DNA from 4 places in the Citrobacter sp. ANG330 genome. Region 3 is predicted to be linked to each of the others. Evidence: predicted binding sites of a transcription regulator. Region 3 holds the regulator's gene; each other region holds the start of a gene.
The links. The regulator CRP, encoded in region 3, controls carbon source genes, mostly activating them, when cyclic AMP is high. The targets are predictions, from matches to a motif close to ATGTGANNNNNNTCACAT.
Positions count from the first base shown of each region.

Region 1: deoC (deoxyribose-phosphate aldolase) is a predicted target of CRP. The motif match lies at 3,175-3,192, and genes of this name have one in related genera.
Region 2: ldtB (L,D-transpeptidase) is a predicted target of CRP. The motif match lies at 3,503-3,520, and genes of this name have one in related genera.
Region 4: epd (erythrose-4-phosphate dehydrogenase) is a predicted target of CRP. The motif match lies at 4,733-4,750, and genes of this name have one in related genera.

Region 1 is NZ_JASJUI010000003.1:281,214-288,938, reverse strand. It holds gene QNN88_RS09665 (metal-dependent hydrolase) at 1-681, shown strand, start outside; gene QNN88_RS09660 (YjjW family glycine radical enzyme activase) at 678-1,541, opposite strand; gene QNN88_RS09655 (YjjI family glycine radical enzyme) at 1,516-3,063, opposite strand; gene deoC (deoxyribose-phosphate aldolase) at 3,325-4,104, shown strand; gene deoA (thymidine phosphorylase) at 4,234-5,556, shown strand; gene deoB (phosphopentomutase) at 5,608-6,831, shown strand; gene deoD (purine-nucleoside phosphorylase) at 6,941-7,660, shown strand.
Region 2 is NZ_JASJUI010000008.1:138,403-146,127, forward strand. It holds gene QNN88_RS17440 (phosphoethanolamine transferase) at 1-253, opposite strand, end outside; gene mntS (manganase accumulation protein MntS) at 528-656, opposite strand; gene mntR (manganese-binding transcriptional regulator MntR) at 842-1,315, shown strand; gene QNN88_RS17455 (anion transporter) at 1,312-2,421, shown strand; gene ldtB (L,D-transpeptidase) at 2,486-3,406, opposite strand; gene QNN88_RS17465 (ABC-F family ATPase) at 3,624-5,219, shown strand; gene QNN88_RS17470 (TIM-barrel domain-containing protein) at 5,301-7,664, opposite strand; gene QNN88_RS17475 (MFS transporter) at 7,682-7,725, opposite strand, start outside.
Region 3 is NZ_JASJUI010000010.1:137,401-145,125, forward strand. It holds gene pabA (aminodeoxychorismate synthase component 2) at 1-36, shown strand, start outside; gene argD (bifunctional acetylornithine/succinyldiaminopimelate transaminase) at 122-1,339, shown strand; gene QNN88_RS19250 (YccS/YhfK family putative transporter) at 1,406-3,493, opposite strand; gene crp (cAMP-activated global transcriptional regulator CRP) at 3,545-4,177, opposite strand; gene QNN88_RS19260 (OsmC family protein) at 4,484-4,888, shown strand; gene QNN88_RS19265 (phosphoribulokinase) at 4,976-5,845, opposite strand; gene QNN88_RS19270 (YheU family protein) at 5,900-6,118, opposite strand; gene QNN88_RS19275 (hydrolase) at 6,121-7,137, opposite strand; gene QNN88_RS19280 (ABC transporter ATP-binding protein) at 7,143-7,725, opposite strand, start outside.
Region 4 is NZ_JASJUI010000005.1:256,642-264,366, reverse strand. It holds gene QNN88_RS13960 (PTS mannitol transporter subunit IICB) at 1-1,158, shown strand, start outside; gene QNN88_RS13955 (zinc-binding dehydrogenase) at 1,182-2,456, shown strand; gene glpX (class II fructose-bisphosphatase) at 2,453-3,424, shown strand; gene QNN88_RS13945 (MltR family transcriptional regulator) at 3,440-3,949, shown strand; gene QNN88_RS13940 (nucleoside/nucleotide kinase family protein) at 3,946-4,656, shown strand; gene epd (erythrose-4-phosphate dehydrogenase) at 4,944-5,963, shown strand; gene pgk (phosphoglycerate kinase) at 6,015-7,178, shown strand; gene fbaA (class II fructose-bisphosphate aldolase) at 7,269-7,725, shown strand, end outside.

The DNA.
Region 1 (7,725 bases), on a different contig from region 3:
AAAATCGTGATTCCGGCAACGGAAGCGGCAAACTTTGCCCGCGTGCTGGCGTTGGCGGAACGCTTTTCGCCTCTCTATGCCGCGCTCGGTTTACATCCAATTGTGATTGAACAGCATACGGAAGATCATCTCGAACGGCTGCGACAGGCGCTGGAACAGCGTCCGGCAAAGGTGGTCGCTATTGGTGAAGTAGGCCTGGATCTGTATCGCGACGATCCGCAATTTGCTAAGCAGGAGCGGTTTCTGCAAGCGCAATTGACGCTGGCAAAACGGTTCGAGCTCCCGGTGATTCTCCATTCCCGGCGCACACACGACAAGCTGGCGATGCATCTTAAACGTCATGATTTGCCGCGTACCGGCGTGGTTCATGGATTTGCTGGCAGCCTGCAACAGGCCGAACGCTTTGTACAACTGGGATACAAAATCGGCGTCGGTGGCACGATCACCTACCCGCGCGCCCGCAAAACCCGCGATGTGATAGCGCAACTGCCGCTGGAGGCATTGCTGCTGGAGACAGACGCGCCGGATATGCCGCTCAATGGTTTTCAGGGGCAGCCAAACCGCCCGGAGCAGGCGGCAAGAGTGTTCGAAGCGTTATGCGAATTACGCCCGGAACCCGCGGAGCGGATTGCTGACGCGCTGTACCGGAATTCGACGACGCTGTTCAATCTGGGCGGCTAAAGGTATAACGCCGGGAAAATAAGACGATTCACACCGCGTTCTTGTAACGCATTGGCCAGTTGCGCCACATCCTCCGGCGTCGCGCCAGGCCAGCTTCTTGCTTCGCCGTAAGCGCCGTGGGCGTGAAAGGCGTTCAGTCGCACCGGAACATCGCCCAGTTGCCTGATGAACGTCGCCAGCGCATCAATGTGTTGCAGATAATCCACCTGCCCGGGGATCACCAGCAACCTCAGTTCCGTCAGTTTTCCCCGCTGTGACAGCAGCGTAATACTGCGTTTGATTTGCTCATTATCCCGTCCGGTGAGCGCTATATGGCACGTACTGTCCCAGGCTTTGAGATCAAGCATCACACCATCGCAAACCGGCAGCAACTTTTCCCAGCCGGTTTCGCTCAACAGGCCATTACTATCGACCAGGCAGGTGAGCGACTGAAGCTGCGCATCGGCCTTAATAGCCGTAAATAAGTCCACAATGAAAGGCAACTGCGTGGTGGCTTCGCCGCCGCTGACGGTGATTCCTTCAATAAACAGCGAGGCTTTGCGGAGCTGACGCAACACCTCTTCCACGCTCATTGTTTGCGACATCGGCGTTGCCTGCTGCGAGCACATCTGCAAACAGGTATCGCACTGCTCGCATACGTCAGCCTGCCAGATAACTTTCCCTGCACTGAAACTCAACGCCTGATGCGGGCACTGCGGGACGCATTCGCCACAGTGATTGCAGCGTCCCATCGTCCACGGGTTGTGGCAATTCTTACAGCGCAGATTGCACCCTTGCAGAAACAGGGCCAGACGACTGCCCGGCCCGTCCACGCAGGAGAAAGGAATAACCTGACTAACGAAAGCGCATCTGCTGTTCATGACTGACGACACGAGGTTGACGTTCCAGAATATGCGTATTTCGCGCGGCCTCTTCACCCAGCCAGGTGGTATTGGTTCGTGAGCCTTCAGCACGATATTTTTCCAGATCCGACAGGCGCACCATGTATCCCGTGACGCGGACCAGATCGTTACCGCTGACGTTAGCGGTAAACTCGCGCATTCCCGCTTTGAACGCGCCCAGACAGAGTTGCACCAGCGCCTGCGGGTTACGCTTGATGGTTTCATCGAGCGTCAGAATGTCACTGATTCCAGACTGATAATAGGCGTGATGGGGGGCGACGGCTTGCAGATGGGTGATCGGATCCGGTTCATCGCCATAGGGCAAACGTGCGCCTGGGGTGGTGCCGGTATCCGAACTGATTCCCGACTGGGCGTGTAGCATGGCGCGGTTTTTCCAGCCGTATTTCACTGGGGTGTTTTCAACAAAATCAGCCAACTGGGCGCTGATGCGATACCCCAGATCGTTTGCCGTCTCCTCTTTACCGTAGCGTGCATTCATTCCGGCCTTTTCACACAGCAGATTGACGGCTTCCGCCAGACCATACATACCGAACATTGGCACAAAACGCTGTGGATCGATCAGACCTTCCTGCACCAGGAAGCTATTCTCAAAGAAATGTGATTTCTCATAGAGGAACTCACATCGCGCATCGATGATGGCGATTTGCTGCTGGCAGTAGTACGGCAGGGTGCGGTTAAAGAAGTCATAGACAGAGGTGCTGCGCTCGGCAATAGCTTTCAGATTGAGGCGAACCAGCGTGCTGCCGCCGCCGGCGAGCGGCAGAGAGTTGTAACAACTGACGATGCCATAGCGACCTTTTGTGAAAATTTTATCATTTACAGGGCCGTTAGAAATATGCGGCTTGCTGCATTCACAAATGTTTTTCGCCACGTCCAGTAGCAGATCGTCGGGCGTGATTTCCGGGTCATAAATAAAGGTTAGGTTAGGCGCAACCTGCTTTAATTCTGCATCGGCACGTAAAATAGCCCGGGTGATGGGAGTATCGGCGGGGCCAATGTTGGCATGCATAAAAGCGTCAGGCAGCGTTCTGTCGAGATAACGCCAGAAACGTTTTATTCGAATATCGATCGCTTCTTGTGTTAGAATTTTCACATATGGTTGCAGCAGCGTATCCAGTTGCCCCAGGTAAACCGGCATCGATGTGACGGAAGGCACGTGATGGTACAGGATAGTCAACAGGGACAGCGCGTCATCCAGATCTTTTGCCCCTTCCAGTTCCAGCCAGGCTGAACCGTTAGCCAGAAAACGCGCGTAATCAGGAAGCACGTAGCGCGGTTTATACGGCGCGTGACCTTCGAACATATCGCAGATAACCCCGTCGTCCAGCGCCTGGCGCGCCCCGGCGGGTAGCGCAGGGTAAGGCAGGTTGTTTTCTGCTTCCAGCGCCAGAAAATGGCGTTTCTGCTCCGGACTGAGGAGTGAGCTGGTGACGATTTGCTGGCAACGTTGTTGCAGCGCGGTTTCATGGGGCGTAGGCATCGGGATTCCTTTATCGGCCGAAAATCATGATGCCATTGTAGAAAGATGCGCTGTTGGCACTTTGATCCTGATGCGCCTGAGTGGAGAAGAAATCGGCAGAAAAGGGCGATTATTTGAAGTTAATCTCATTACAGTAATGCAAATTTGTACGTAGTTTTCATTAACTGTGATGTATATCGAAGTGTAATGGTGAGTCGATGTTAGAATACTAACAGACTCGCAAGGTGAGAATTTAATACGGCGATGCCGTTGGAGAATGTTATGAGCGATTTAACTGCAAGCAGCCTGCGCGCACTGAAACTGATGGACCTGACCACCCTGAATGACGACGACACCAATGAAAAAGTGATCGCGCTGTGTCATCAGGCGAAAACCCCGGTTGGCAACACCGCAGCAGTCTGCATCTATCCTCGTTTTATCCCGATTGCGCGTAAAACGCTGAAAGAGCAGGGCACACCGGACATCCGTATTGCAACGGTGACCAACTTCCCGCACGGTAACGACGATATTGAGATCGCGCTGGCGGAAACCCGTGCGGCAATTGCCTACGGGGCGGACGAAGTGGACGTGGTCTTCCCGTACCGTGCGCTGATGGCCGGTAACGAACAGGTCGGTTTCGACCTGGTGAAAGCCTGTAAAGACGCGTGCGCGGCGGCAAACGTGCTGCTGAAAGTGATCATCGAAACCGGCGAACTGAAAGAAGAGCAGCTTATTCGTAAAGCTTCTGAAATCTCTATCAAAGCCGGGGCGGATTTCATTAAAACCTCAACCGGTAAAGTACCGGTGAACGCCACGCCGGAAAGCGCGCGCATCATGATGGAAGTGATTCGTGACATGGGCGTATCGAAAACCGTGGGCTTCAAACCGGCGGGCGGCGTGCGTACCGCCGAAGATGCTCAGCAGTTCCTCGCTATCGCTGACGAACTGTTCGGCGCGGACTGGGCGGATTCTCGTCATTACCGTTTTGGGGCATCCAGCCTGCTGGCAAGCCTGCTGAAGGCGCTGGGGCACGGCGACGGTAAGAGCGCAAGCAGCTACTAATGACTTTTGATTAACCTGTAGGCCGGATAAGGTTTTTGCCGCCATCCGGCATTTTTCCTGTAGCGCCGGATGGCGCGCAGCTTATCCGGCCTGCGACTGACCTTCTTCCTTTTCCCTCAGGGGGTTACCGTGTTTCTCGCACAAGAAATTATTCGTAAAAAACGTGATGGTCATGCGCTGAGCGATGAAGAAATTCGTTTCTTTATCAACGGAATTCGTGACAACACTGTCTCTGAAGGGCAAATCGCCGCCCTGGCGATGACCATTTTCTTCCACGATATGACGATGCCAGAACGCGTTTCGCTGACCATGGCAATGCGGGATTCAGGAACCGTACTGGACTGGAAAAGTCTGAATCTGAACGGCCCTATCGTCGATAAACACTCCACTGGCGGCGTGGGCGATGTGACGTCGCTGATGCTTGGCCCAATGGTCGCTGCCTGTGGCGGCTACATCCCGATGATCTCGGGACGCGGACTGGGGCATACCGGTGGTACGCTCGATAAGCTTGAAGCAATTCCGGGGTTCGATATCTTCCCGGACGACAACCGTTTCCGTGAAATCATTAAGGACGTGGGTGTGGCGATCATCGGGCAAACCAGCTCGCTCGCACCGGCGGACAAACGTTTTTATGCCACCCGCGACATCACCGCGACGGTGGATTCCATTCCGCTTATCACTGGCTCCATTCTGGCGAAAAAACTGGCGGAAGGGCTGGATGCGCTGGTTATGGACGTGAAAGTCGGCAGCGGCGCGTTTATGCCAACCTATGAGCTTTCTGAAGCGCTGGCGGAAGCCATTGTGGGCGTGGCGAACGGTGCTGGCGTACGCACCACCGCACTGTTGACTGATATGAATCAGGTGCTGGCGTCAAGCGCCGGTAACGCCGTGGAAGTGCGCGAAGCGGTGCAGTTCCTGACCGGCGAATACCGCAACCCACGTCTGTTCGACGTAACGATGGCGCTGTGTGTTGAAATGCTGATCTCCGGCAACCTGGCGAAAGACGACGCTGACGCGCGTGCAAAACTGCAGGCGGTACTGGATAACGGTAAAGCGGCTGAGGTCTTTGGACGTATGGTTGCCGCCCAGAAAGGTCCGACCGACTTTGTAGAGAACTACGCGAAATACCTGCCGACGGCAATGCTCAGTAAAGCGGTTTATGCTGATAGCGAAGGGTTCGTCAGCGCGATGGATACCCGTGCGCTGGGCATGGCGGTGGTGTCGATGGGCGGCGGTCGTCGCCAGGCGTCGGATACCATTGATTACAGCGTCGGCTTTACCGATATGGCGCGTCTTGGTGACAGCGTAGACGGCAAGCAGCCGCTGGCGGTAATCCACGCGAAAGATGAAGCCAGTTGGCAGGAGGCGGCGAAAGCTGTCAAAGCGGCAATTATCCTTGACGATAAAGCGCCTGAAAGCACACCAACGGTCTATCGTCGAATCACCGAATAGCTATATACTGATCTGATCGCTTTTTTGCAGCGCAGATGAATGGAGAACAAGATGAAACGTGCATTTATTATGGTGCTGGACTCCTTTGGTATTGGTGCAACGGAAGACGCAGATCGCTTTGGCGACGTCGGTTCCGACACCATGGGGCACATCGCTGAAGCCTGTGCCAAAGGCGAAGCTGACAATGGTCGTAAAGGCCCACTGAATCTGCCAAACCTCACCCGTCTGGGGCTGGTGAAAGCGCACGAAGGCTCCACCGGCAAAATCGCAGCCGGTATGGACGCTAACGCACAAGTGATTGGCGCCTGGGCCTGGGCGCATGAGCTCTCTTCCGGTAAAGATACGCCGTCGGGTCACTGGGAAATCGCCGGTGTGCCGGTTCTGTTCGACTGGGGCTATTTCAGCGACCACGAAAACAGCTTCCCGCAGGAACTGCTGGATAAGCTGGTGAAACGCGCAAACCTGCCGGGTTACCTCGGTAACTGCCACTCTTCCGGTACGGTGATTCTGGATCAGTTGGGTGAAGAGCACATGAAAACCGGTAAACCGATTTTCTATACCTCCGCTGACTCCGTATTCCAGATTGCCTGCCACGAAGAGACGTTTGGTCTGGATAAACTCTACGAGCTGTGCGAGATCGCCCGTGAAGAGCTGACCGAAGGGGGTTACAACATCGGCCGCGTTATCGCGCGTCCGTTTATTGGCGATAAAGCGGGTAACTTCCAGCGTACCGGCAACCGTCACGATCTGGCTGTTGAACCGCCAGCGCCGACCGTGTTGCAGAAACTGGTCGATGAGAAGGGCGGCCATGTGGTGTCCGTGGGTAAAATCGCGGACATCTACGCCAACTGCGGCATCACCAAAAAAGTGAAAGCCACGGGGCTGGACGCGCTGTTTGACGCCACCATTAAAGAGATGAAAGAAGCCGGCGATAAGACGATTGTCTTCACCAACTTCGTGGATTTCGACTCTTCATGGGGGCACCGTCGTGATATCGCCGGTTATGCGGCTGGTCTGGAACTGTTCGACCGCCGTCTGCCGGAGCTGATGGAACTGGTGGGCGAGGATGACATTCTGATCCTGACCGCTGACCACGGCTGCGACCCGAGCTGGACCGGTACGGATCACACCCGTGAACACATTCCGGTGCTGGTGTACGGGCCTAAAGTGAAACCAGGATCGTTAGGCCACCGCGAAACCTTTGCGGATATTGGTCAGACTCTCGCGTCGTATTTTGGCACGTCGCCGATGGAATACGGTAAAAACATGCTGTAATGCAATTGCCGGATGACGCTACCCTTATCCGGCCTACGACACACCGTTTGTAGGCCGGGTAAAGCACCGCCGCCACCCGGCAAAAACAACAATGCAAAAGGAACTGAAGATGGCAACTCCTCACATTAATGCAGAAATGGGTGATTTCGCTGACGTCGTATTGATGCCGGGCGACCCGCTGCGTGCAAAGCACATTGCTGAAACTTTTCTTGAAGATGTGCGCGAAGTAAACAACGTTCGCGGCATGTTGGGTTTCACCGGGACTTACAAAGGCCGTAAGATCTCCGTGATGGGTCACGGTATGGGGATCCCGTCCTGCTCCATCTACACCAAAGAGCTGATCACCGATTTCGGCGTGAAAAAAATCATTCGCGTCGGCTCCTGTGGTGCTGTGCGTCCGGACGTAAAACTGCGTGACGTGGTAATTGGTATGGGCGCCTGCACCGATTCCAAAGTGAACCGCATTCGTTTCAAAGACCATGATTTCGCTGCGATTGCAGATTTCGGCATGGTACGTGACGCGGTTGACGCGGCGAAAGCGCTGGGCGTGGACGCGCGCGTTGGCAACCTGTTCTCTGCGGATCTGTTCTACTCTCCGGACGGCGAAATGTTCGACGTGATGGAAAAGTACGGCATCCTGGGCGTAGAAATGGAAGCGGCGGGTATTTACGGTGTGGCAGCAGAGTTTGGGGCGAAAGCGCTGACCATCTGCACCGTGTCTGACCACATCCGTACTCACGAGCAGACGACGGCTGCTGAGCGTCAAACCACGTTCAACGACATGATCAAAATCGCGCTGGAATCCGTTCTGCTGGGCGATAAAGCGTAAGACCTGGTGTGCCGGGGAGCGGCTTAGCCTGACCCGGCCTACGGTTTTACAGGCCCGCTGAGCGT
Region 2 (7,725 bases), on a different contig from region 3:
GCGATCCGTAGGCCTGGCCGAAAGGAAAGTAACAGGCAGCGACAAGCGAACACACGCCGATCAGCACCTTTTGTACTTTCGGCGCAGTACGCCAGAGCAACAGCAAAATGCAGGTAAAGGCAGCGGTATAGAGCAGACTAAACGGATAGCCCAGCGCCAGGTTGATCAGCAGGGACTGCAAAACATAAAAGCCAGTCCACGGGCTAAGAGTCCGGCTGCGGGCAAGAAGCGAGTCTTTGAGGGTTAAATTCATATGCCACTATCATAAAAACGCCATGTGCTTACCCTGGCGCCAAGGGTCATTACCTGCTGAGAGTGCGTGAAGAGGGAGAGGTCCGCATCTGCGAGCCGCAAGTTAGGCAGGGCTGCAAGAAGATAGAGCGTGTGAATGTGAAGGTCAACTGGCAGAAAGAAATTGTTTTGCGAAGGGGTTAGCAAATCCGACAAAAGAAGGGTTATTTTGACAAAAACAGAAGTGTAACGGCCGTAGATGACAGCCAGATGAAGCGGCGTACCGCGACGCCGCGTTATTTTTCTGAGGGTTTATCCTGCCCGGGTTTGCTGTTGATCATGTCGCACAGCATCGAGAGCAGCATTAACCGGACTTTAAAGGGAGAATGACTAAACACGCGCATACACCTCTTGAACTCGTTCATATTGACCTCCTGACTTTCTGGTCCCTCGATCCGTGAGGGATGACTGCATTACATACAGATATAGCACAGGCTATATTATATAGCTATTGCTAAAACGTTAATTTTTTGTGCCGAAGCAACTCTGGTTTACAATGGCCGTTCTCTAATTAGATGCGGTTAATGCGTCACAGGAATGAGGAAGCAGAATGAGTCGTCGCGCAGGTATGCCAACAACAAAAAAAGTGACGCAGTTAGTGAATGTTGAGGAGCACGTCGAAGGGTTTCGTCAGGTTCGAGAGGCGCATCGTCGTGAACTGATTGACGACTATGTTGAGTTGATTTCTGACCTGATTATCGAGGTCGGCGAAGCGCGTCAGGTGGATATGGCGGCCCGGCTTGGCGTGTCTCAGCCGACGGTGGCCAAGATGCTCAAGCGTCTGGCCTCGGTAGGACTGATCGAAATGATTCCCTGGCGCGGTGTTTTCTTAACCCCGGAAGGGGAGAAGCTGGCGCAGGAGAGCCGCGAACGTCATCAGATTGTCGAGAACTTTCTGCTGGTGCTGGGGGTGAGCGCAGAGATTGCTCGTCGCGATGCCGAGGGAATGGAACATCACGTGAGTCAGGAGACGCTGGACGCATTTCGTCTGTTTACCGAGCAGCACGGAACATCATCAGAATGAATCTGCCTTTTTTACGGGCGCTGAAACGCGACCGTTTTTTTCAGCTACTGATTATCGTGGGTGTAGCGTTGAGTCTGTGGGTGCCGTTCACGCCCCGGACCTGGCCCGGTGCCATTGACTGGCATACCATTATCACGCTGAGTGGTTTGATGCTGCTGACCAAGGGCGTTGAGCTGAGCGGCTACTTTGATGTGCTCGGTCGCAAAATGACCCGCCGGTTTGCCACTGAACGCCGTCTGGCGATGTTCATGGTCCTGGCGGCAGCGCTGCTCTCGACCTTTCTGACTAATGACGTCGCGCTCTTTATCGTCGTACCACTCACCATCACCCTGAAGAAGTTGTGCGCGATACCGGTTAACCGACTAATCATCTTTGAAGCACTGGCCGTCAATGCCGGTTCACTGCTGACGCCGATCGGCAACCCGCAAAATATTCTGTTGTGGGGGCGTTCCGGCCTCTCATTTTTAGCATTTATCAGCCAGATGGCGCCGCTTGCCGTTGTGATGATGTTGACGCTGCTGGTGATGTGCTGGTTTTGTTTTCCGGATAAGCCACTGTCGTACCACACCGGCACGCCTGCGCCGCAGTGGCAGCCGCGACTGGTATGGGGATGTCTCGGGTTGTACATCGTCTTTCTGACGGCGCTGGAACTCAAACAAGAACTGGTGGGGCTGGCGCTGGTGGCGCTAGGGTTTCTGCTGTTGGCGCGTCGTGTGGTGCTGAGTGTGGACTGGACGCTGCTGCTGGTGTTTATGGCGATGTTTATTGATGTCCATTTACTCACGCAGTTGCCGGTTCTTCAGGGAGTGTTCAATCACGTCGGCACGCTTTCCGGGGCTGGCCTGTGGCTGACGGCGATTGGCCTGTCGCAGGTTATCAGTAATGTCCCTGGCACCATTTTGTTGTTGAACTATGTCCCTCCTACGGTACTGCTGGCCTGGGCAGTGAATGTGGGTGGATTTGGTCTGTTGCCGGGCTCGCTGGCGAATCTGATTGCTTTACGGATGGCGAATGATCGGCGTATCTGGTGGCGCTTTCATCTTTACTCGCTGCCGATGCTGATATGGGCGGCGTTGGTGGGGTATGGGCTGTTGCTGTTGAGATAATCCTGAACAAAATCAATAAAAAGGGCGGAGAAATCATCCGCCCTTTTTACTGTCCAGATCTGTATCAGTTCAGACGAACCGGCATCCCTGAACGGTTCTGAATCGCTTGTTCCACAATACTCTGATCAACATCGGCCTGATTGGTGATGTTCTGAATGCTCTTCGAAAGCGTAATCGGTACGATTTCGCCGCCTTCAAACTGCGCTTCAGTCGTCGACAGTGGGTTGTGAACTTCGATGTAACGGCTGCCATCAGGCTCAGTGGTCGCTTTTACCGGCTCATCGATAAACTGTACGCGCGTCCCGACAGGCACATTCTGAAACAGGAATTTGATGTCTTCGTTACGCAGACGCACGCAGCCGTGGCTTACGCGCAGGCCGATACCGAAGTTGGCGTTAGTACCATGAATGGCGTACAGGCGGCCAATGTACAGCGCGTACAGACCCATCGGGTTATCCGGACCGGCGGGAACGACAGCCGGCAACGGTTCACCTGCGGCACGATATTCAGCGTGCATTTTGGCGGTTGGCGTCCAGGTCGGTCCGGCTTTCTTACGCTCAACTTTGGTGGTCCAGTTGATTGGCGTGTCTTTACCTAACTGACCGATACCGATCGGCAGGACGATCACCGTATTGGTGCCTTTCGGGTAGTAATACAGACGCATTTCGGCGCTGTTAATCACAATGCCTTCGTGCACTGTGTCCGGCAGAATCAACTGCTGCGGAATGTTCAGCACGGTGCCGCCTTTCGGCAGGAAGGTATCCACGCCCGGGTTGGCTTCCAGCATGTTGGAAAGCCCCATCTGGTATTCTGCAGCAAAATACTCCAGCGGCTGCGTGTTACCTTCCGGGATGGTGATGACCTGATTCTGACCAATAACGCGACTACCATCCGTTGGCAGGGGATAAGTGACAGCAGATGCGGTACTGCAAAAGCCGACGACCGCGAGTGCTGCCGCGAAAAACGTTGTTAATTTCATATTCATGTTATGCGAGATTCATTGCCTGGCAGGCTGTTGGGTTGAGAATTCTGTAGTGTTGGGAGCGCATTATATGTGCATTCCTGTTCACAGGGAATTCAGATGTGTACGAAATCACATTTTTTTCCTGTCCCCCCAGTGTAGTCGTTCGCTACAGGGCGCGATCTTCTTTCAGACTTGTGGCATAATACGCGGTTTGTCACATATTCTTTAGGATACGTCCGTGTTAGTTTCCAGCAACGTCACCATGCAGTTCGGCAGTAAGCCGCTGTTCGAAAACATTTCCGTCAAATTTGGCGGCGGCAATCGTTACGGCCTGATTGGCGCTAACGGTAGCGGTAAATCCACCTTTATGAAAATTCTCGGCGGCGACCTCGAACCGACGCTGGGGAACGTCTCCCTCGATCCCAATGAGCGTATCGGTAAACTGCGCCAGGATCAGTTCGCCTTTGAAGAATTTACCGTGCTCGACACGGTCATTATGGGCCACGGTGAACTGTGGGAAGTGAAGCAGGAGCGCGATCGCATTTACGCGCTGCCGGAGATGAGCGAAGAAGACGGTTACAAAGTGGCCGATCTGGAAGTGAAATACGGCGAGATGGACGGTTACTCTGCTGAAGCGCGCGCCGGTGAACTGCTGCTTGGCGTCGGTATTCCGGTGGAACAACACTACGGTCCGATGAGTGAAGTTGCTCCCGGCTGGAAACTGCGTGTCCTTCTGGCGCAGGCGCTGTTTTCCAATCCGGATATTCTGCTGCTCGACGAACCGACCAACAACCTGGATATTGACACCATTCGCTGGCTGGAGCAGGTGCTGAACGAACGTGACAGCACCATGATTATCATTTCGCACGACCGTCACTTCCTGAACATGGTGTGTACGCACATGGCGGATCTCGACTACGGCGAACTGCGGATTTATCCGGGTAACTACGATGAATACATGACCGCCGCGACCCAGGCGCGCGAACGTCTGCTGGCGGATAACGCCAAGAAAAAAGCACAGATTGCAGACCTGCAATCCTTCGTCAGCCGTTTTAGCGCCAACGCCTCTAAATCTCGCCAGGCGACGTCTCGCGCCCGTCAGATTGATAAAATTAAGCTCGACGAAGTGAAGGCCTCCAGCCGTCAGAACCCGTTCATTCGCTTCGAACAGGATAAGAAACTGTTCCGTAACGCGCTGGAAGTGGAAGCGCTCAGCAAAGGTTTTGATAACGGTCCGCTGTTTAAAGGCGTGAATCTGCTGCTGGAAGTCGGTGAAAAACTGGCGGTACTGGGGACCAACGGCGTGGGTAAATCGACGCTGCTGAAAACGCTGGTGGGCGATCTGGACGCCGACAGCGGAACCGTGAAATGGTCTGAGAATGCGCGCATTGGCTACTACGCGCAGGATCACGAATATGAATTCGAAAACGATCTGACGGTTTTCGACTGGATGAGCCAGTGGAAGCAGGAAGGCGATGACGAACAGGCGGTGCGCAGCATCCTCGGTCGTCTGCTGTTCAGCCAGGACGACATCAAAAAGCCGGCGAAGGTACTGTCGGGTGGTGAAAAGGGTCGTATGCTGTTCGGTAAGTTGATGATGCAGAAGCCAAACATTCTGGTCATGGACGAACCGACTAACCACCTCGATATGGAATCCATCGAATCGCTTAACATGGCGCTGGAGATGTATCAGGGAACCCTGATTTTCGTTTCTCACGACCGTGAATTTGTGAGCTCGCTGGCGACCCGCGTGCTGGAAATCACCCCAGAGCGCGTAGTGGACTTCAGCGGCAACTACGAAGACTATCTGCGCAGTAAAGGTATCGAGAACTAAAAAAAGCCCGGTGGCGCTACGCTTACCGGGCCTACAGCAACGTTGTAGGCCGGGTAAGGCGACGCCGCCACCCGGCATTGTTTAGAGCACCCACTCACTCCCTTCGACACCATTCACCAACAGCCTGCGTCTTTCTCCTGCCGGTAACGACACCTTCAGCGCTTTCCATGCCGGACGATAATTGCCGCGGGCGTCCACCTTCAGATTGATGGTTGCGCCGTCGCACACCATTTCCCATTCCACCCACAGCGCATTGCCGTTCTGGTAGCCCCAGCTTTCACCATCATCTTCAAACAGCAGACCAGAGGTTGTTCCGACACCGTTGACCGGGTAGAGCATCAGTTCACGGGTATCGTCTTTTTCGGCACTCACATGGGTAATGCGCTCGCTGAGCGGCAGAGCCGCCCCGGCGCGTACCAGCAGCGGCAGTTTTTCCAGCGGTGCGTCGAGGACGATCGACTGACCGCCAGTGAACCATGCATGGGTGTAAAAATCGTACCAGCCGGTTTCGTTATCCGGCAGCCAGACGCGGCGCTTGCGCTGACCCGCTTCTACTACGCTTGCGACCAGTATGTCGCGGCCCAACAGGAAGTCATCGCATTCTTCGAAGGTCTGCGGGTCATGCTCATGATCGAGGAACGTCGGGCGTAGCATCGGTTCGTCATCGGCATGCGCCTGCCAGAGCAGGGTGTAGAGGTAGGGCAGTAGTCGATAGCGCAACGCTATCGCACTGCGAATGGCTGGCGTTACGCCCGGATACATCCACGGCTCGTTCACCGTATGGTCATCGTTCCATGAGTGAATGGTAAAACGTGGATGCATCACGCCATTCTGTACCCAACGTACGAACAGTTCGGCATCGGGTTTATCGCCGGAGAATCCGCCGACATCGTGCCCCACGTTGAACAGCCCGGAAAGACTCATCCCCAGCCCCATGCGGGTGTTATAGCGCAGCGTGTCCCAGTGGGTGCGGTTATCGCCACTCCATGTCTGAACGTAACGCTGCATTCCCGCGCAACCCGAACGAGAGATCAGATACGGACGCTTATTCGGGGCAAAACGCTGTTGCGCTTCAAGCGAGGCGCGCATCATCAGCAACGGCATGACCGGGCGAATGTGTTTGATGGCAATTTCCTTGCCAAAGCCGTAACAGCGCGCTTCACCGTCCCACACTTCGAACTCGTTGTTATCGTTCCAGGTGGAATCAATGCCCATCTCCAGCAGTTGCGTCGTCACACCGTTTTGCCACCACTGAATGGCCTGCGGGTTAGTAAAGTCGAGGTGCGATCCTTCGTCATCCCAGAAGCTGGAACGTTCTGGCGTATCGGTTTCTGAATCACGAATAAACAGGCCGTTTTCCGCGACTTCGTTATAACGAGGGTGATCCTGCAACAGACAGGGCTTGATGTTGGCTGCAAGCTTTAGCCCGGCATCGTGGAATGCCTGGCTCATCATTTTAGGTTGTGGGACTTTGTCGTAGTTCCAGTTGAAGACATAGCGCTTACCGTTAATCGAGGTATACCCCGACGAGAGCTGGAACGAGTCGCACGGAATCGCGTGTTCTTCACACAGTCGGATAAAGTTCATCAACTGGTTTTGTGCGTCTGGCGCGTCGGTATAGTGCATCGTGGAACCGCTGTAGCCCAGGCTCCACTTCGGCCCGAACAGCGTTTTCCCGGTCAGGCGCACAAAGGCTTTAGTGACGTCCAGTACCCGTTTGCCGGTAAACAGGTAGTAATCAATATCGCCCGCTTCCGCCTGCCAGCGACGATAGGCGGTGTGGTAGTTGTCGATTTCGTTACCCAAATCCAGCCAGCAGCTGCTCAGGTTGTCGTAAAACAGACCGTAGCTCACGTCGTCGCGGCGGGTGATAGTGAACGGGATGTGCTTGTACAGCGGGTCGGTGCTTACTGCGTTGTAGCCCATCGCATCCAGATTGCGCATCTCATAGCGTTTACCGTTGCGCTGTAAATCACCCGCTTTCTCGCCCAGGCCGTAGAAACGTTCATCTTTACGGCGATTCAGGTAATGCGCGACACCGTCACCGTGGGCGTTGAGAAGGTAGGCGCTGGTGGCGCGATCGTTCACCAGCGACTGCCAGGCGCCGGCATCGTTACGATATTCCCACTCCAGCCACAGCGGTTGATGGACGGTGACGCGCAGTTGTTCAGTTGCCACGGTGAGCGTGTCGTTCTGTTGCGAAAGCGTCCAGTGCGGGCAGCTAAAACCGCTGATGTCGTCGCGGTGTCGGCCTTCCCACGGTACGTCTTTTTCAGGTGCGATGCTCCAGGTTCGGTCCAGCGCCAGTTCATCTTTGCGCTTGATCAGCACGCGGAAGAGATTTTCTTCCAGTACGTAAAGACACAGACGGTGCTGTTTATCCACCACCAGTTCAAGGTGCGTGGCCGATTGTTTATCAAGGGTCCAGTTTTTCAGGGTTTTCATATGCAATACATCCACTATCAGGCGCGCTTGGCGCGACGTTCAGCAATAAATGCCACCAGGA
Region 3 (7,725 bases):
GGACATCAACTGCTGGCAAATTTCCTCAACCGGTGATTTGTGGTTGCTATCTAGTGATTTTTTATGCATATTTTGTGATTATATTTTCACATTCATTTTTGCATAACTGGATGGGCATGAGATGGCAACTGAACAAACGGCAGTAACCCGCGCAACTTTTGATGAAGTTATTCTGCCGATTTATGCACCGGCGGAGTTTATTCCGGTGAAAGGTCAGGGCAGTCGGGTCTGGGATCAGCAGGGCAAAGACTATGTTGATTTCGCGGGCGGGATTGCGGTGACCGCGCTGGGACACTGCCATCCTGCGCTGGTGGCGGCGCTGAAAACTCAGGGTGAAACGCTCTGGCATACCAGTAATGTCTTCACCAACGAACCCGCGCTGCGTCTGGGTCGTAAGATTATCGACGCGACGTTTGCTGAGCGTGTGCTGTTTATGAACTCCGGGACAGAAGCCAACGAAACGGCGTTCAAGCTGGCGCGTCACTATGCCTGTGTACGCCATAGCCCCTTCAAAACCAAAATTATTGCCTTTCATAATGCGTTTCACGGACGCTCGTTGTTTACCGTCACAGTGGGCGGTCAGCCGAAATATTCCGATGGCTTTGGGCCGAAACCGGCCGATATCATCCATGTACCGTTTAACGATCTCCATGCGGTGAAAGCGGTGATGGACGATCACACCTGCGCGGTGGTGGTTGAGCCGGTACAGGGAGAAGGCGGCGTTCTGGCCGCCACGCCAGAGTTCCTGCAAGGGTTGCGCGAGCTCTGCGACGAGCATCAGGCACTGCTGGTGTTTGATGAAGTGCAAAGCGGCATGGGACGTACGGGTGAGCTGTTTGCCTATATGCACTACGGCGTGACGCCGGATATCCTCACCAGTGCGAAAGCACTGGGCGGCGGCTTCCCGGTGAGCGCGGTATTGACGACGCAAGAGATCGCCTCGGCATTTCATGTCGGTTCTCATGGTTCAACCTACGGCGGTAATCCGCTGGCCTGCGCGGTGGCGGAAGCCGCGTTCGACATCATCAACACGCCAGAGGTTCTGGGAGGCGTGAATGCAAAGCGCCAAAAATTTGTCCAGCATCTACAGCAGATTAACGAACAATTCCATGTGTTTAGCGATATTCGCGGTATGGGCCTGTTGATCGGGGCGGAGTTGCTGCCGCAATACAAAGGGCGCGCGCGCGATTTCCTCTATGCGGCAGCCGATGCCGGCGTGATGGTATTGAATGCGGGCCCGGATGTGATGCGCTTTGCCCCGTCGCTGGTGGTGGAAGAAGCGGATATCGACGAAGGGATGCAGCGTTTTGCACAGGCTGTTGCCAGGGTTGTTGGTTAACGATTTGCCTGATGGCGCTGCGCTTATCCTGCCTTCATCGATAACGCGCGTATCCGGCAATCCATGTTAACCCCGCATATCCCGTAACCGGCGGCTGAGCCAGATCCCATGGTGCGGCCGCTGACGCCATGCGACAGACGAGATAGTGTGCATCGTGTTCAGGTGCCCCAGCACGCGTTGCAGATGCTGTTCAAGCGTGCTTAAGGGCCCGTGGGTGAGCGCTTCGGGCGCCTCCAGAATATTTACATCTCCGGAACTGCCCGGCCCGTCGTACTCCAGTCGTTGCTGACAGCGTTGGATGGCAATTTCGCACGATTGCAGATATCGCTGCGCCAGTTCCGGCGTCAGCATCGTATGTTCACGCGCCAATGTCGTCATGGCGTTAATGTGTTCAACAATAAACTGACTGTGCGTCACCCACAGCTTCATATCCGCCAGATAGTGCGTGTTGAAGCCCGGCTCCTGCATCGCCTGATTCAGTGAGTTAAACAGTGTGTTGTGCGCCTGGTTGACTCGCATACGCTGATAAGCCAGCGGTGTAGCCTGCGGATCGTCGCTCAGAATCAGACGAATAGCTTCCTGATCGGCCTCCAGCGCATCGTGGGCGTTTTTACGCAGTAGCCCGCTCTGCCATTGTGGCCATAGCCAGACGGTGCCGCCAAATGCAATCAGGCAGCCTATCACCGTGTCGACAAACCGGGGGATAATAAACTGCTCGCCGTCCAGCGTCAGTAGCTGCAGGGTATATACCGCCGTGACGGTAAATCCCACCGTCGCCCAGCCGTAGTTTTTACGGATAGTCAGATAGCTGACCAGGGTGATCACCAGCATCAGGGCCAGCGTATATCCTTCAGGAATATGAAAGTGCAGCGTCACGCCTGCAATAATCAGCCCCACCAGCGTACCCGCCGAACGGTGCAGAATACGCACGCGGGTGGCGCCATAACCGTTCTGCGTGACAAACAGCACGGTCATCAGGATCCAGTACGGTTTCGGCAGGTGTAACGCGGTTCCCATCAGACTGGCGATGCTGAGCATGACGCTGATACGCCCGGCGTTGCGTAGCGCTGGTGATTTCAGGGAAAGGTAGTTTTTCAACGCAGGAAGCAACGGAAGACGGCGCTGTTTGTCAGCCATCAGATCGCGGGCGTAAAGTGGTCGTTGAGTGCGCAGCACCCGGGCGATACGGCTGAAGTGCCAGTAACAGAACTGCCCGACGGGGTTATCCGGATGCTGATGAGCAATTTTTTCCAGCGCGCCAATCTGCTTTTGCATAGAGAAACGGGTCGGCAGTCGGTGATACAGAATGTCATCCGCCAGTACCCGCAACCGCGCGGCGACGGTTTGCGCCGTCCAGCGAATCACCTGCTCAGCGTGGCTGCGTTCGACCAGCTTTTGCACCTCTTCCGGCTGGTGCAGACTCACTGAGATATGTTCCTGTAAATCCAGCGCTTCCTGAAAGGCGCGCAGCATTCGTTTGTAGTCATTGTTGTGATGCGCCGACAGCATATGCATCTGCTGATAACACTGGGTGATGAGGTCGACGGCTTTTTGCTGGCGGACCAGCAGCGGCGGTAGCGTTTTTTCCGGATCGGTGTGCTGAGTCAGCATACTGTATTTGGCTTCGCAGTAATCCGCCAGTTCCCGGTACAGTAGGCTTAGCGACTCGCGCAGCGGTTGCTCGCGCCACAGCCAGAACCAGAACCAGTTAAATAAGCCATACCACAGCGTGCCCAGCGCGTAGATCAGCAACGGTTCCCAGACCGGCATATTTCCTGCCAGGCTCAGCGTAAAAATAGCGGCAATCAGCGAGGCGGGCAGCAGGCGGGCATGCAGTGAACTCAGTTCCGCGGTGACGCCGAGAATCAATGTGAGTCCGGTCAGGATCAGCGGCAACGGGATCGCCTGCGCCAGTAGCAGCTGCATAATCAGGCTGCATCCGGCAAACAGCGACGCGCCAATCACCAGGCGTTTGAAAAAGCGTTTGTGCGGTGTATCAAGCCCGGCAATGTTGCAGCAGGCGGGAACGAGAGAGAAGAGCAAACCCAGATGCAACTGCCCGATGATCAGGCCGACGGCCACGGGCAAACAGAGCACCAGCGTTTGACGTAGTGCATAGTTGATTTCTGGGTGATAAATCAGTCTGCGCCACATTGGCAAAACAAAAATGACGCACTACCGGGTAGCGCGCCATTTCCGATGAGATTAACGAGTGCCGTAAACGACGATCGTTTTACCGTGAGCGGAGATCAGGTTCTGATCTTCCAGCATCTTCAGGATACGACCAACGGTTTCGCGAGAACAGCCAACGATCTGGCCAATCTCCTGGCGAGTGATTTTGATCTGCATGCCGTCCGGGTGAGTCATTGCATCAGGCTGTTTCGCCAGATTCAGCAGCGTCTGGGCGATACGACCGGTCACATCGAGGAAGGCCAGGTTACCGACTTTCTCTGAAGTGACTTGCAGGCGGCGAGCCATTTGAGAAGACAGGCGCATCAGAATATCCGGGTTCACCTGGATCAACTGGCGGAATTTCTTGTAGGAAATTTCAGCCACTTCACACGCTGTTTTCGCCCGAACCCATGCGCTACGTTCCTGGCCTTCTTCAAACAGGCCCAGTTCGCCAATGAAATCACCCTGATTCAGATAAGAAAGGATCATTTCTTTCCCTTCCTCATCTTTAATCAACACTGCCACTGAGCCCTTAACGATGTAGTACAACGTTTCCGCTTTTTCACCCTGGTGAATCAGCGTGCTCTTGGACGGGTACTTATGAATATGGCAATGAGACAAGAACCATTCGAGTGTCGGGTCTGTTTGCGGTTTGCCAAGCACCATGCGCGATTATCCTCTGTTATAAGCTGTCTCCAGAGCCAAAAAATCCGCTGTCTCTGGGGTTGCAAAAATGTGCTTCCCGCGTCCTGGGAAGAGACTGTCAAAAACGAACTGCAGCCTTTAATGTGAAGTCCTCTGCATACATGCAGTACGTCAATGTATTACTGTAGCATCCTGACTGTTTTAGCATAGCTTTAGCCGTGTGTCTCCTGGTGTCTCGCTTCAGCATGACGCAGGTCGCCTTCCGTTGCGAGAATTGTTATGTACGCGTAATCTGTCAGGAAAATTAACGCACTGGAGTTAAAAAATATGCAAGCGCGTGTTAAATGGGTTGAGGGGTTAACCTTCCTGGGTGAGTCCGCTTCCGGGCATCAGATTCTGATGGACGGTAACTCTGGTGATAAAGCACCGAGCCCGATGGAAATGGTGTTGATGGCGGCTGGCGGTTGCAGCGCCATTGACGTGGTTTCTATCCTGCAAAAAGGCCGTCAGGATGTGACGAACTGCGAAGTGAAATTGACTTCAGAACGTCGGGAAGAGGCGCCACGCCTGTTCACTCACATCAACCTGCACTTTATTGTCACCGGCCACGATCTGAAGGATGCCGCCGTTGCGCGGGCGGTCGATCTGTCGGCAGAGAAGTATTGCTCTGTGGCGTTGATGCTGGGAAAAGCGGTTAACATTACCCATTCGTACGAAGTGATTGCTGCCTGATGATCATTGCCTGATGGCGCTGCGCTTATCAGGCCTACTCCTGTCGTAGGCCCGGTAAGCGCAGCGCCATCGGGCACTCCCCACCGTTTATTCGATCTTCTTGCCTTCCATCAGTCGCTGTACCAGCGGCAGCATGATCAGTTCCATTGCCAGACCCATTTTCCCGCCAGGAACCACCAACGTATTGATGTGAGAAATGAATGAGCCCTGCAGCATCGCCAGCAGCCAGGGGAAATCGATCCCTTCCAGATTGCGGAAATGAATCACCACAAAGCTCTCATCCAGTGATGGAATGCTCCTGGCTGCGAAGGGGTTGGATGTGTCCACGGTAGGAACGCGCTGGAAGTTGATGTGGGTGCGGGAGAACTGCGGCGTGATGTAGTTGATATAGTCGTCCATCGAACGGACCACCGAATCCATCACCGCCTCACGAGAATGGCCTCGTTCACTGGTGTCGCGGATAAGCTTCTGGATCCATTCCAGGTTAACGATGGGCACCACGCCGACCAGGAGATCAACATGTCTTGCGACCTCATGCTGGGGCGTGACGACGCCGCCGTGCAGGCCTTCATAGAACAGCACATCGGTGGGTTCGGGCAGTGCTTGCCACGGGGTAAACGTCCCCGGCACCTGGTTCCACGGGACGGCTTCATCGTAGGTATGCAGATATTTGCGTGACTGGCCTTTCCCGGTCTGGCCGTACTCAATAAACGTCTGTTCCAGCAGGCCGAAGTCATTGGCTTCGGGGCCAAAATAGCTGATATGGCGCCCGGCATCGCGCGCTTTGCGAATCGCCATATCCATCTCCGGACGGGTATAACGATGAAAACTGTCGCCTTCCACCTCGGCTGCACGCAGGTTGAGCTGCGCAAAAATTTTACGGAACGCGAGGCTGGTGGTGGTGGTCCCCGCGCCGCTGGATCCTGTTACCGCGATCACCGGATGTTTGGCAGACATGTTAACTCCATCAATAAATTGATTTTTTATTATAGTCGGCCGATAGCGTGCGGGTTACTCGCGAAATGATTTGCGCGGCATGATGTTGACGGTTTCGTGCAACTCAGACCACACCAGGACCGCTTCTCCACACTGTAACTGGCGTTTCACGTCGGCGACTTTTTGCTCAAGGGTACGTTCATGTTCACCATAATCGGTACCTTCGCGCAACACAAAGCTTTCGATCAGATTGTCCAGCGTCTCGGGGGAAAGGTCCTGCCAGGGGATTTGCATAGTTATGCCTCCAGATAGGGTGTCAGCCAGTCAGGAATGCGCGACTCCAGCCACATTTCTGGTCGACGCAACGTGCCGCCGATGAACCCGACGTGACCGCCATGTTCGGTTAACTGATATTCCACCTGCGGCGGTAAATCTTCCGCTTTAGGGATCACATGATGATCCATGAACGGGTCGTCTTTTGCGTGGATGATCAACGTCGGAATCGCGATGTCACTGAGCAAGGGCATGGCGCTACATTGACGATAGTAGTCGATAGCGTCAGCAAAGCCGTGAATTTTGGCGGTGATCAGATCGTCAAACTCGCGGATACGACGCAGGGATTTCAACTGCGCCAGACTCACCGGCAACGAGCCGGGATAAGCTGCCAGTTTGCGCGATGCGTTGCCTTTAAGCAGATTGAGTAGATAGCGCTGATACACGCGGGAAAAGCCTTTATCCATATGGTAGCTGCAGGCTTCCAGCACAAAGGGGGCTGAGACAATGACCGCCGCGTCGAGCGGGATATTTTTCCCCTCTTTTGCCAGCAAACAAGCCAGCATGTTTCCCCCCAGCGAATAGCCCACCGCGGCGGTTGGCGCGGTGCCGAATTCTCGCTGTAGCCAGTGTAAAAACCAGGTGCCATCTTCCGTTTCACCGGAGTGATAAATGCGATTCTTCCGGTTCGGCTCGCCGCTACAGCCACGGAAATGCATCACCACGCCAAGCCAGCCCCGATTTTTTGCCGCCTCAATCAGACCATGTGCATAGGGGCTGTTCAGGCTGCCTTCCAGACCATGAAAGACCACCAGGCGCGGCTTGTGCTTTGCCTGTTGCGGATCTTCACTCCATGCCAGATCGACAAAGTCGCCGTCGGGCAATTCCAGACGCTGCCAGTGGGCGTCGAAATTCACTTTACGGCGGATTAAACGCGGCAGCATGGTCTGTAGATGACAGTTGCTCAGTCCGCGCAGTGGCCGAAACTCGTCACTGCTGCCGTTCGGCATCTCAGGGTCATGAAGGATTACGTGTGTCATCACCGTTACTCGCTCAGCATCTGCTCAAGCTGTTCCTGGGCATCCAGCCAGGCCATTTCGCACGCTTCCAGCCCGGCTTTGGCGCTGGCCTGCTGTTGCAGACATTCCGTCAGCTCGGCTTTGCGACTCTGGTCGTAAAGTTCGCTGTCGCCCAGCTTCTCTTCCGCCTGCGCCAGCTGTGCGTTCAGCTTCTCCATCTCTTTTTCCAGACGGGCGATCTCTTTACGCAGCGGCTGGGTTTGCGTTCGCAGTTCGGCTTCGCGACGCTTCTGATCTTTACGCGACTGCGCGCTGTTGACGTTCTCTTTTGCTGGCTCGTCAGGCTGATTTTCCTGTTTCTGCACGTCGCTCAGCCACTGTTGGTAATCTTCAAGATCGCCATCAAATGGCTCAACCTTACGGTCATGCACCAGGTAGAGATCGTCGGTGGTGGAGCGCAGCAAATGGCGGTCGTGCGATACGACCACCAGTGCGCCTTCAAATTCAATCAGCGCTTCGGTTAATGCCTGACGCATGTCGAGATCAAGGTGGTTAGTCGGTTCATCAAGCAGCAGCAGGTTCGGACGCTGCCAGACGATCAGCGCCAGC
Region 4 (7,725 bases), on a different contig from region 3:
GGGAAGCGTGGGGCGGTGATGGGGGGAATCGGTACGATCGGCGTGATTATTGGCGCGGATATCCCGATGTTCCTCGGTTCAATGATCATGGGGCCACTGGGTGGCCTGGTGATTAAATACATTGACCGGCTGCTGGACCAGCGTATCCCCGCGGGCTTTGAGATGGTGATCAATAACTTCTCTTTAGGCATTGCCGGAATGATGTTGTGCCTGCTGGGGTTTGAAGTTATTGGACCGGCGGTTCTCATTGCCAATAACTTTGTGAAAGAGTGTATTGAATCACTGGTGCACGCGGGTTATCTGCCGCTGCTTTCACTGATTAATGAGCCCGCAAAAATCCTTTTTCTGAATAATGCAATCGACCAGGGAGTTTATTATCCGCTGGGAATGCAGCAGGCTTCGGAAACAGGAAAATCCATCTTCTTCATGGTGGCCTCAAATCCTGGCCCCGGTTTAGGTTTACTGCTGGCGTTTGCCTTCTTTGGTAAAGGAATGGCGAAGAAATCGGCTCCCGGCGCCATGATTATCCATTTCCTGGGCGGCATTCACGAACTCTACTTCCCGTACGTGCTTATGAAGCCACTGACCCTTATCGGCATGATTGCCGGGGGAATGAGCGGAACATGGGTGTTCAATCTGTTAGGCGGCGGCCTGGTTGCGGGCCCCAGTCCAGGGTCGATTTTCGCTTACCTGGCCTTGACGCCAAAAGGTTCTTTCCTTGCCACGATTGCGGGCGTCACGGCGGGAACGGTAGTGACCTTTATCATCACCTCATTGATCCTGAAAATGGAAAAAAATGGTCTGGCCGAAAGTGAAGAGACGTTCAGTGATTCCGCCAACGCTGTCAAAGCCATGAAGCAGGCAGGTAGTTTTTCATATCGCCATGTCAAACGTATCGCCTTTGTGTGTGATGCGGGAATGGGGTCCAGCGCGATGGGGGCGACGACGTTTCGTAAGCGCCTGGAAAAAGCGGGGCTGGCTGTCGAGGTGAAGCATTATGCCATCGAAAATGTGCCAGTTGACGCTGATATTATTGTTACCCATGCCAGTCTTGAAGGGCGCGTTAAACGGGTTAGCGATAAACCGTTGGTGTTGATCAAAAACTATATTGGCGACCCGCAGCTTGACGATTTATTTAATCACTTAACGTCGAATTAGTATTTCTGGTTCCTGGAGTTAATATGAAAACGAAAGTGGCTGCAATTTATGGCAAGCAGGATGTGCGTATCCGTGAGTTTGAATTACCTGAAATTACGGATAATGAACTATTAGTCAGCGTGATTTCCGACAGCGTATGCTTATCCACCTGGAAGGCCGCGACATTAGCCAGTGAACATAAACGTGTTCCGGATGATCTGGAAAATCATCCGGTGATTACCGGTCACGAATGCGCCGGGATTATTGTTGAAGTAGGAAAAAATTTAACCGGGAAATATAAAAAAGGGCAACGCTTTGTTTTACAACCCGCAATGGGATTGCCGAGCGGTTATTCCGCGGGGTACAGCTACGAATATTTTGGTGGTAATGCCACGTATATGATTATTCCTGAAGTCGCGATAAACCTGGGATGCGTATTGCCATATCACGGTTCTTATTTTGCGGCTGCTTCACTGGCGGAACCGATGTGCTGCATTATCGGTGCTTATAAAGCGAATTACCATACGACGCCTTATGTGTATGAGCACAGAATGGGGATTAAGCCCGGCGGCAATATTGCGCTTTTAGCCTGCGCCGGGCCGATGGGTATTGGTGCGATTGATTATGCGATTAATGGCGGGATCCAACCGGCACGTGTGGTGGTTGTGGATATTGATGAAACGCGTCTGGAGCAGGCTAAAAAGCTGCTGCCGGTGGAACTGGCCGCGCGCAAGGGAATCGAGCTCACCTATGTGAATTCGTCCGGTATGGCCGACCCCGCGACGCAACTGCGCGAATTAACGGGCGGTGCCGGGTTCGATGACGTTTTTGTCTATGCCGCCGTGCCGTCCGTTGTTGAACTGGCGGACGACCTTCTGGCAGAAGATGGCTGTCTGAATTTCTTTGCCGGTCCGACGGATAGCCGTTTCAAGGTGCCGTTTAATTTCTACAACGTGCATTACAACAGCACTCACGTAGTCGGAACTTCTGGCGGTTCCACCGAGGACATGAAAGAGGCAATCGCGCTGAGCGCAACAGGACAACTGCAACCGTCGTTTATGGTGACCCATATCGGCGGTCTTGATGCGGTGCCAGATACCGTTCTGAACTTACCGGATATTCCGGGTGGTAAGAAGCTCATCTATAACGGCGTCACGATGCCGCTGACGGCAATTGCTGATTTCGCCGAGAAAGGCAAAACCGATCCGTTGTTCAGGGAACTGGCGCGTCTTGTGGAGGAGACACACGGAATCTGGAATGAGAAAGCAGAAAAGTATCTGCTGGCGCAGTTTGGCGTGGATATCGGGGAGGCGGCATGAAATCCCTGGCATGGCCGCTGTTTCGCATCACGGAGCAGGCAGCGCTGGCTGCCTGGCCGCAAACCGGCTGCGGCGATAAGAACAAAATCGATGGCCTGGCAGTGAGCGCGATGCGTACGGCCTTGAATGACATTGCCATTCGCGGGCGCATCGTCATTGGCGAGGGCGAAATAGATCACGCGCCGATGTTGTGGATTGGCGAAGAGGTTGGCAATGGCGGCGGACCGGAGGTGGATATCGCCGTCGATCCCATTGAAGGTACCCGGATGGTTGCGATGGGGCAGAGCAATGCGCTGGCAGTGATGGCGTTTGCGCCGCGGGGAAGTTTGCTTCACGCCCCGGATATGTACATGAAAAAACTGGTCGTTAACCGGCAGGCGAAAGGGGGGATTAATCTTGCCCTGCCATTGGCAGATAATCTGCGTCAGGTGGCACAAGCGCTGGGCAAACCGCTGGAGCAACTGCGCATGGTCACACTGGATAAACCGCGACTTCAACCGGAGATTGCCGCAGCCACACAGTTGGGGGTGAAAGTCTACGCCCTGCCCGATGGCGATGTGGCCGCCAGCGTGCTGGCCTGTTTGCAGGATAACCTCTATGACCTGATGTATACCACGGGCGGTGCGCCGGAAGGCGTGATTTCTGCCTGCGCGGTGAAAGCATTGGGGGGCGATATGCAAGCCGAGCTTGTCGATTTTTGTGAAGCAAAAGGCGATACCGCAGAGCATCGGCTGATTGCTGCTCAGGAGCGCCAGCGGTGTGCTGAAATGGGTGTCGAGGTTAATCGGGTTTATACACTCGACGAACTGGTGGCAGGAGATGACGTCCTTTTTAGCGCGACCGGGGTGACCAGAGGCGATCTGGTGAATGGGATCCAACAGGTTGCAAAGGGGGTACGCACGCAAACTTTACTGATCGGCGGGGCGGACCGAACGTGTAATATAATAGACTCTCTGCATTCATGGTGATTTATCGGGATACGAATGACGACGCTGACAGAAGACGATGTGCTTGAGCAACTGGATGCTCAGAACAATTTACTTTCGTTTATGACGACGGCACATACTATTTTGCTGCAGGGCATAAAGCGCTTTCTGCCGTCGCTGTTTGTCGATAACGATGAAGAGATTGTGGAATATGCAGTGAAGCCGTTACTTGCCCAGAGTGGGCCGCTTGATGATATTGACGTTGCGCTACGCCTGATTTATGCGCTGGGAAAAATGGACAAATGGCTTTATGCCGACATTACGCATTTTTCGCAGTTTTATCAGTACGTCAGCGAACGGGATGAAATCCCAGGATTTGCTGATGACATCACCTGGGATTTTATCAGCAACGTCAACAGTATCACCCGAAACACGACCTTATATAGCGCGCTGGAGTCGATGAAGTTTGCCGATTTTGCGGCGTGGTCGGAGGTTCGTTTTTCCGCAATGGTCAAGACGGCAATGGCGCTGGCGGTGACGTCAATTTTGAAGGAATTAACACCGTGAAAATCGGACTGATGGTCAACGGGTTGCGGGTTGAAGCCCATTATCATGATGATGAGATAGAGAACGTTCATAAGCCGTTATTACAGCGACTGGCAAACATCCATTCCGCGAACACCAGACGGCGCACCGTTGTGTTTCTGAGTGCGCCGCCCGGGACCGGAAAATCCACACTCACCACGTTCTGGGAATGGCTTTCTCGTCAGGATCCCTTTTTGCCGACGATCCAGACGCTGCCGATGGATGGTTTTCATCACTACAATGACTGGCTGGACGCCCACAATCTGCGTGCATATAAAGGGGCACCAGAGACCTTTGACGTTGATAAGCTTGCGCAGAATCTGCGCCAGATACGGGACGGCGAAGGGACCTGGCCGCAGTACGATCGGCAAAAACACGATCCGGTCGAAGACGCGATTGTCGTAAACGCGCCGATTGTCATTGTGGAAGGAAACTGGCTGCTGCGGGATGACGAGAGATGGCGGGCGCTGGCGGCGTTCTGCGATTTTTCCCTCTTTATCCGTGCGCCAGCCCAGGCCCTGCGAGCCCGACTGGTGGAGCGCAAACGGGCCGGTGGATTATCACCAGCCGATGCCGGGGCGTTTTACGAACGCACAGACGGGCCTAATGTTGAGCGAGTGCTGCGCGAAAGTCGCCCTGCCAGCCTGCTACTGGAGATGAACCTCAGTGGGGAATACCGTCTCGCCTGACGATAAATTATTCCAGCTAAGACGTGATGATTATTACGGCTTACTGGAATAATTACCCCCGTCCGTAGCGGGTAAAATGTGATGCAGGTCATATAGCTGGCTTAATCGTCTGGACAATCATTCCTTTTATTCCCCGTTTCGCTTATTCTAGCTGAAGCGTTTCAGTCGATTAAATGTTCGACAAATAATCAATCAGTCGCAGTTTGCGACAGGTAAGGTTTCCCTGAACGATGCGCTGGATTACTCTGTCAGCCACATCTGAATCGGGATAGCCTTGCAGGAGATCTATGACCGTACGCGTAGCGATTAATGGCTTCGGTCGCATCGGACGTAATGTGGTTCGTGCTTTATATGAATCTGGACGTCGGGCGGAAATCACCGTGGTGGCAATCAATGAACTGGCGGATGCTTCGGGCATGGCGCATTTGTTGAAATATGACACCAGCCATGGGCGTTTTGCATGGGATGTTCGCCAGGAGCGCGAACAACTTTATGTCGGCGACGACGCGATCCGCATTCTGCATGAGCCCGCGCTTGACGCGCTGCCCTGGCGCGAACTGGGCATTGATATCGTGCTGGATTGCACAGGGGTTTACGGTAATCGCGAACACGGCGAAGCGCATCTCGCCGCGGGAGCAAAGAAAGTGCTCTTTTCACATCCTGGCAGCAACGATCTCGACGCCACTGTGGTATTTGGCGTCAATCAGGACCAACTGCGCGCGGAACACCGCATCGTTTCCAATGCGTCCTGCACCACGAATTGTATCATTCCCATTATCAAATTATTGGATGATGCCTATGGCATAGAGTCCGGTACGGTGACGACAATTCACTCCGCGATGCACGATCAGCAGGTCATTGATGCGTATCACCCTGACCTGCGCCGTACACGTGCGGCGAGTCAGTCGATCATTCCGGTCGATACCAAACTGGCGGCGGGCATCACGCGTATTTTCCCGCAGTTTAACGATCGTTTTGAAGCCATTGCGGTGCGTGTACCCACGATAAACGTCACGGCAATCGACCTGAGCGTCACGGTGATGAAGCCGGTAAAAGCGAATGAAGTCAACCAGTTGCTGCAAAAAGCGGCACAAGGTGCATTTCATGATATAGTTGACTATACGGAATTACCGTTGGTCTCAGTAGATTTTAATCACGACCCGCACAGCGCCATCGTCGATGGCACTCAAACGCGAGTCAGTGGTGCGCACCTGATTAAGACCCTGGTCTGGTGTGACAATGAATGGGGCTTCGCGAACAGAATGCTCGACACCACGTTAGCGATGGCTGCAAAAGGTTTCAGGTAGGGCGCAAGGGCGTCTGCAAAACTTTATCAAGAATCAACGAGAGGATTCACCATGTCTGTAATCAAGATGACCGATTTGGATCTTGCTGGTAAACGTGTTTTTATCCGTGCGGATCTGAACGTACCAGTTAAAGAAGGGAAAGTGACCAGCGATGCGCGTATCCGTGCGTCTCTGCCAACCATCGAACTGGCCCTGAAACAAGGTGCTAAAGTGATGGTGACTTCTCACCTGGGTCGTCCTACCGAAGGCGAGTACAACGAAGAATTCTCTCTGCTGCCGGTTGTTAATTACCTGAAAGACAAACTGTCTAACCCGGTTCGCCTGGTGAAAGATTACCTCGACGGCGTTGAAGTCGCTGCGGGTGAACTGGTGGTTCTGGAAAACGTTCGCTTTAACAAAGGCGAGAAGAAAGACGACGAAGCGCTGTCCAAAAAATACGCTGCGCTGTGCGACGTGTTCGTAATGGACGCGTTTGGTACGGCTCACCGCGCGCAGGCTTCCACTCACGGTATCGGCAAATTCGCTGACGTCGCGTGTGCCGGTCCGCTGCTGGCCGCTGAACTGGATGCGCTGGGTAAAGCGCTGAAAGAGCCAGCTCGCCCGATGGTCGCTATCGTTGGCGGTTCTAAAGTTTCTACCAAACTGACCGTTCTGGATTCCCTGTCCAAAATCGCCGATCAGCTGATTGTTGGCGGCGGCATCGCGAACACCTTCGTTGCCGCTCAGGGCCACAATGTCGGTAAATCCCTGTACGAAGCCGATCTGGTTGACGAAGCCAAACGTCTGCTGACCACGTGCGATATCCCGGTTCCGACTGACGTTCGCGTCGCGACCGAGTTCTCTGAAAGCGCTGCCGCTACGCTGAAATCCGTCAACGACGTGAAAGAAGACGAGCAGATTCTGGATATCGGTGACGCTTCTGCACAGCAGCTGGCTGAAATCCTGAAGAATGCGAAAACCATTCTGTGGAACGGCCCGGTTGGCGTGTTTGAATTCCCGAACTTCCGTAAAGGGACTGAGATCGTGGCTAACGCGATTGCTGACAGCGACGCGTTCTCTATCGCAGGCGGCGGTGACACGCTGGCGGCGATCGACCTGTTCGGTATTGCTGACAAAATCTCCTACATCTCCACTGGCGGCGGTGCATTCCTCGAATTCGTGGAAGGTAAAGTTCTGCCTGCAGTAGCGATGCTCGAAGAGCGCGCTAAGAAGTAAGACATTCATGGGCAGGGAAACCTGCCCAATTTTCAGCGCGCTATAGTGGCACGCACCCCTTTCCAAGGCCGAAGATACAGGACTCGTAACATGTCTAAAATTTTTGATTTCGTAAAACCTGGCGTTATCACCGGTGATGACGTACAGAAAGTTTTCCAGGTAGCAAAAGAAAACAACTTCGCTCTGCCAGCAGTTAACTGCGTCGGTACCGACTCTATCAACGCCGTTCTGGAAACCGCTGCAAAAGTGAAAGCGCCGGTTATCGTTCAGTTCTCCAACGGTGGCGCTGCGTTTATCGCGGGTAAAGGCGTGAAAACTGATGTTCCTCAGGGTGCGGCAATCCTGGGCGCAATCTCTGGTGCGCATCACGTACATCAGATGGCTGAGCATTACGGTGTTCCGGTTATCCTGCACACTGACCACTGCGCGAAGAAACTGCTGCCGTGGATCGACGGTCTGTTGGACGCGGGTGAAAAACACTTCGCGGCGACCGGTAAACCGCTGTTCTCTTCTCACATGATCGACCTTTCTGAAGAGTCTCTGGAAG